Regions from separate parts of the Metabacillus indicus genome, predicted to be linked through region 1. Evidence: riboswitches for the same ligand, from Rfam matches in the RefSeq annotation. Region 1 holds a riboswitch; the other holds the start of a gene.

Region 1 (3,185 bases):
AAAGTTGAAAATGCCTGATGCCGCAGCTGAAGAGTTTCACATTTTTCAAGAAGATAATCCCTGGCAAACACAAAATCTGCAAGCTTGGCCGCTTCAAGATCTGTCACCGAATCTCCGATTACAATGACCTCCTGATCAGAGGAAGCAAGCTTTCTGATGATGCTCGGCTTGCAGCATCCGCAGTCATTTGTGCATCTGTCATCACATGAATTCGGCCAGAGGATTTGAACAAATTCCCCGCTGAAATCTGATTCATTGCAGTAGACACGATCATATTCCACAAGCCCGTTTAACAGCGGATAGACGAAAAAATCAATTCCTCCGCTTACAATGTACAGATGTATTTCATGATCTTTTGCAAACTGAACAAAATCACTGAATCCGTCCCGGATCTGTGCGGTGAACAGCAAATGCTGAATCATATCAGCCTTGAGCTTTGAAGGGATCAGCTCAAACATCCTTCCGACGCCTTCACGGACTGAAATGCGCTGGCTTAAAACATCATCTTTTAAAGTGTTCCACTCAGAAGGAGCGAATCGTTTCATGAGCGCGATAATATTGTCATTGTTTGTAATGGTGCCGTCAAAATCACAGATAATAACCGGTTTGCTCATCGGCCCGCCTCCACCTGACCCCAAAGATCAAGCGCAAGCTGAAGGTCGCGTTCGCTTTTAGCTTTTTCAGATAATGAGATGCCTTCAAGTACAGCATCGATTGCAGAGCGGAAAGCTCTTCCGCCCGCCTGCGCACCGTTTGGATGCCCGTGTACGCCTCCGCCGGCATTAATGACGCTGTCGATGCCGAAATCCTGGATAAGAACAGGAACAAGGCCCGGATGAATTCCAGCTGATGGAACCGGAAACGTTTCTTTTATGCCGGAAGTCTCTTTGCACGCTGCACCGATGGACAGTGCCGCATCCCTTTCAAGTGCCACACTGCCGTATGGCGACGGGAAGAGGGAAAAGTCCGCACCGCATTGCCGCAGCAGCTTTCCAAGCAGCAGAGAGTGCGAAATCCCGTATAGGGCGGAAGAAGACAAGGCTCCGCTTACAGCAGGGTGCGCCATGATCGGGACATGAATCTCCCTGTCTTCTGCAAGCTCCTGCAAAACGTCAAGACCATAAGCGAAAACATTAAACAGCAGGGCGTCCGCCCCGAGGTCTGCAGCGCGTCTTGCCTTCTCTTTGAGGCTGAAGGTCTTTCCAGTTAAATTAACAGCATACATAGCTTTATGGCCGGTCTCCTCATACACGCTGCCAAGCACTTCTTTTCCTGCTGTAATTCTTTGCTCAAACGGAGTCAGAGGATTGTCAAACAGGATTTCGTCATCCTTTACAAGGTCAACGCCGCCAAGTACCTGATGCCTGAGCTGATCTTTTAAAAACGTGAGATCACGTCCAATGACTCCTTTGAAAATGCTCATGAGAAGAGGCCGGTTATAGACTCCAAGCTTTTCCCTGATCCCGCTTATGCCAAATGCAGGTCCCTGAAAGGAAGAAAGAAGATCTCCTGTAAACTCCAAATCAAGCAGTTTCACTTCGCCGTCAAGGGAAAGCTTTCCGAAAACCGTCGTAAGGACTGCAGGAAGGTCATGAGAGTAATTAAGACCAGGATAAAATATTTTTACAATTCCTTTTTTCACTTTTTTTCCGAGAAACTCCGAAATGCGTTCTTCAGCATCCGTTTCTTCAACTGATACAACTTGGCCCTTGTGCTGTTTCAGCTGCTGCTGTGTAAGCTCCGGAAGGTCCGTCCATGAGCCGACCGTAAGGCCTATGGCGATTCCTTCTGCTTTTTTTTGGATGCTGCTCTGATCATAGATGAGATAAGTTGCTGTAACGCCGCTCATGATTATGCCTGCCTTTCGAATTAGAAAATAAAAAAGGTCCCCTCCGCTGACGGAAGAGACCTTATCTGAAATGGGTAAGATCCTTATCTGCCAGCAATTGCTGCAAGATTTAGCACCGTGCTTAAACATCGTTTAAGTCGGTTGCCGGGCTTCATCGGGCCAGTCCCTCCACCTGCTCTTGATAAGAATTGTATATGTTCTGAATAACCTGAAATTAATTTGGATTATGACAGCTTTTCCCTCAGCTGTCAACTGACTGTGAAAAGAGATTTAAAGATTTTATTCTTTCAGCTGCTTCTCTCAATCTCTCTTCAGAGGTTAAAAGTCCCGCACGGACATACCCCTCACCGAACGTCCCGAATCCAATGCCCGGCGCCACGCAAACATGAGCGTGTTCCAGCAGATAGTCAGCGAATGATTCCGATGTGAATCCCCCGGGTACAGGCAGCCAAGCAAAGAATGATCCCGGAGGAGCCTCCACTTTCCAGCCGATGCCGTTCAGTGCGTCTATAAACGCCGCACGCCTGCTTTCATAGCGTGCGACAAGCTCGCTGACGCAATCCTGCGGGGCAAGAAGAGCAGCAGCTGCTGCTTCCTGTATTCCGCTGAACACACTGACAAACATGTGATCCTGGAAAAGATTAATCGACTCTATGACGCTTTTATTGCCGACTGCAAACCCGATCCTCCACCCTGCCATATTATACGTCTTAGACAGCGTATAAATTTCAATTCCAGTCTCTTTTGCTCCCTCGGATTCAAGAAAGCTGACCGGCTTTTTGCCGTCAAAGCCAATTGCTCCATAGGCAAAATCATGCACGACGCAAATGTCATTTTCTTCAGCAAACGCAACCGTGTCATCGAAAAAGCTCCGGCTTGCAACTGCCCCTGTAGGGTTGTTCGGATAGTTTAAAAACATGAGCTTAGCATCCGCCTTCGCTTTTTCAGAGAGCTTGGAATAGTCAGGCAAAAACTCATTTTCCTTCAAAAGAGGCATATATTCCATACGGGCCCTCGCAAGCTCTACGCCTGACCAATAATCGGGATAGCCCGGGTCGGGAACAAGAACCGTCTCACCGGGATTAAGGAGACACTGCGGAATTTCGACAAGACCTGCCTTTCCCCCAAATAGAATCGCCACTTCTGTGTCAGGATCCAGTGTAACGCCATATTCCCTTTGATAAAATTCTGTTATCGCCGTTTTTAAAAAACGCTGTCCTCTGAACGGGGAATATTTGTGATAGTCCGGTTTGCCTGCTGCTTCCTGCAGGGCTTTTACAATATGAGGCGGCGTCGGCTGATCCGGATTCCCCTGGCCAAGATTAATGACATCATG
Region 2 (3,185 bases), 540 kb from region 1:
TCCGGACTCCTTCAGCCGGGACGATGTTTTCCTGCATGACATCTTCCGTTGCAAGCTTTGTGAAAAATCTTCCGTTTTTCGTCACTTTCAGGGAACAGTAGAGTTTGTCGCCTTCTTTTGGCCATACACTGACGTAAGCCGGGAGAATATCGTTGTCGACAAGTGCATCTTTTGAAAGGCCAATGTCGACGAATGCCCCCATGTCTTCCCTGACACTGACTACTTCCACCCATCCGAACCGGTCTTCTGATATCGTCGGCTTTTTCATCGTTGCCGCTAGGCGGTCTTCATGGTCAACAATCAGATACACTTCAACCTCGTCCAATTCTTCAATCGGTTCAGTGATTTCCGTTTTGTGAAGCAGCACTCGGTCTTCTCCATCTGTTAAATAATATCCGTAATCTACTTTTTCATCTATTTTAAGCGTCATAAACGTTCCGGGATTCATTTGTTCGTTCCTTCCTTTGCAGCTGAACTGCCGTTAGTTGTTATATCATGTACATTCTACTATAATCTAAGGATAATACAAACTTTTGGGAGGATTCTTATGGCCAAGGACAGTTCGTTTGATATTGTGTCGAAGGTGGATATGCCTGAGGTAACAAATGCCATCACGATGACGATGAAAGAGATCGGCACACGCTATGATTTTAAAGGAAGCAAAAGCAGCATTACGCTTGAAAAAGAGGAGCTTGTTTTAGTTTCTGATGATGAGTTTAAAATGGATCAGCTGAAGGATGTGTTCATTTCAAAACTGATCAAGCGCAACGTGGCGACGCGCAATATTGATTACGGAAAAATTGAAGGCGCATCAGGCGGGACCATCCGCCAGCGTGCAAAGCTTGTCCAGGGTATTGATAAGGACAATGCGAAAAAGATTAACGCGATCATAAAAAATGCAGGACTTAAGGTGAAAACGCAGGTTCAGGATGATCAGGTCCGCGTTACCGGCAAAAGCAAAGACGACCTGCAGCAGGTGATTGCAGCTGTCCGCGGTGCGGATCTGCCGATCGATGTTCAATTCATTAATTTCAGATAAACGAGAGGACTCAGCAGTTTTTCCTGCTGGGTCTTTTTTTATCCGGACTGGGGCAAGAATTCCTCATCAATTCAGAAAACTTTTACTTTTCGCACTTGAATCTCCCGAAAAAAACATGTAAATTAGATATAATATCATTTAGCCAATTTCATATTTTTCGATTCTTATCTAGAGAAGCTGAGGGACTGGCCCGTCGAAGCTTCAGCAACCTGGCGCAATCCAAGGTGCTAATTCCAGCGATGCATCCATCGGACGATAAGAAGAAGCCGCGCATACTCAAAAGTCTTCTTCTTGGAAGGCTTTTTTCTTTTTTCCATTATCAGCTGTATTTTAGGAGGTTTATAGCTTTGGCACTTTTAACAGACTTGCAGACAAAAATTCTGATCGGGGACGGAGCAATGGGCACCTTGCTTTATTCCCACGGTGTGGACCGGTGTTTTGAAGAACTGAACCTGTCAAAACCGGATGACATCCTGAATGTTCATAAGGCGTATCTTGATGCCGGCGCTGATGTCATTCAGACAAATACGTACGGGGCCAATTATATCAAGCTGTCCAGATACGGGCTTGAAGATGAGGTGCGCGCCATTAACCGCACGGCTGTGCAAATTGCAAAGCAAGCTGCGGAAGGCACCTCAGCCTATGTCCTCGGCACAATCGGCGGTGTACGCGCTTTTAAAAAAGGAGCCTATTCGCTCGAGGATCTCCGCCGCAATTTCAGGGAGCAGCTCTATCTTCTGCTGAACGAAGAACCCGACGGCCTCCTGCTTGAAACGTATTATGATCTTGAAGAAATGAAGACCGTTCTCGAGATTGCAAGAAAAGAAACAGACTTGCCGATCATAACGAACATTTCCCTCCATGAAATCGGCGTTCTCCAGGACGGCACTCCTCTTTCTGACGGTCTGTCCCAGCTTGAGGAACTCGGGGCGAATGTTGTCGGGCTGAACTGCAGGCTTGGACCGTATCATATGCTCTCATCTCTGGAGGAAGTTCCTCTTCCAGAAAAGGCCTTCCTGTCCGTTTATCCAAACAGCAGCCTACCGACTATCGAGGAAGGCAGACTTGTTTACGGATCCGGTGAAAAATACTTCGCTGAAAGCGCACTTGCTTTTAGAAACCAGGGTGCGAGATTAATAGGAGGCTGCTGCGGAACGACTCCTGATCATATCAGGGCAATGGCTTCTGCTCTTAAAGGACTGCCTCCGGTGACTGAAAAGAAGGTGAAAGCAAGAAAAGAAGAAATCTCTATTGCCTCTGCTGCAGAGAGAAAGTATCCTCCGCTGCAGGATATTGTCAAAGAAAAACGCTCCATCATTGTAGAGCTTGACCCGCCTAAGAAGCTCGGGATTGATAAATTTTTGAAAGGAGCAAAGGCCCTGCAGGAGGCTGGAATCGATGCCTTAACACTTGCGGATAATTCCCTTGCTTCACCAAGAATCAGCAATGCCGCCATGGGATCCATTGTCCAGCAGACTCACGGGATTCGCTCACTGATTCATATCACCTGCAGAGACCGCAACTTAATCGGACTGCAGTCACATTTAATGGGGCTGCACACCCTTGGATTAACAGATGTTTTAGCCATAACAGGAGATCCGTCCAAAATCGGGGATTTCCCGGGGGCAACTTCTGTTTATGACCTTTCTTCCTTTGATTTGATCAGTCTGATTAAGCAATTTAATGACGGGCTTTCTTACTCAGGAAAACCGCTTGGCGAAAAGACGAACTTCTCTGTAGCCGCCGCCTTTAACCCAAATGTGAAGTATCTTGATAAAGCCGTTAAAAGGCTCGAGAAAAAAATCGCGTGCGGGGCTGATTATTTTATCTCCCAGCCGATCTATTCCGAAAAACAGCTGATTGATGTCTATGAAGAAACAAAACACTTAACTGTACCCGTCTATATCGGCATTATGCCGCTCACTAGCAGCCGGAATGCTGAATTTATTCATAATGAGATACCTGGCATCACCCTCTCTGACAGCATCCGCGAAAAAATGGCCAATGCCGGAGATGATAAGGAAAAATCGTATCAGGAGGGTCTGGCCATTGCCAAAAACCTGATTGATGCTGCGTTTGATCTGTTCTACGGCATTTACTTGATCACACCGTTTTTGAATTATGAACTGACAGTGGAACTAACGAA

Evidence for each region. Region 1 has a riboswitch for S-adenosylmethionine ahead of mtnW (2,3-diketo-5-methylthiopentyl-1-phosphate enolase). Riboswitches for the same ligand answer to the same signal wherever they lie in the genome.
Region 2: another riboswitch for S-adenosylmethionine. It lies ahead of ACK1LH_RS04815 (bifunctional homocysteine S-methyltransferase/methylenetetrahydrofolate reductase); the one in region 1 lies ahead of mtnW (2,3-diketo-5-methylthiopentyl-1-phosphate enolase).

Annotation. Positions count from the first base shown of each region.
Region 1 covers NZ_CP176757.1:1,503,992-1,507,176, reverse strand. Annotated here, with positions in the region: gene ACK1LH_RS07480 (2-hydroxy-3-keto-5-methylthiopentenyl-1-phosphate phosphatase) at 1-614, opposite strand, end outside; gene mtnW (2,3-diketo-5-methylthiopentyl-1-phosphate enolase) at 611-1,849, opposite strand; SAM riboswitch class I at 1,930-2,037, opposite strand; gene ACK1LH_RS07470 (pyridoxal phosphate-dependent aminotransferase) at 2,091-3,185, opposite strand, start outside.
Region 2 covers NZ_CP176757.1:963,461-966,645, reverse strand. Annotated here, with positions in the region: gene ACK1LH_RS04825 (S1 RNA-binding domain-containing protein) at 1-448, opposite strand, end outside; gene ACK1LH_RS04820 (YajQ family cyclic di-GMP-binding protein) at 548-1,039, shown strand; SAM riboswitch class I at 1,201-1,301, shown strand; gene ACK1LH_RS04815 (bifunctional homocysteine S-methyltransferase/methylenetetrahydrofolate reductase) at 1,387-3,185, shown strand, end outside.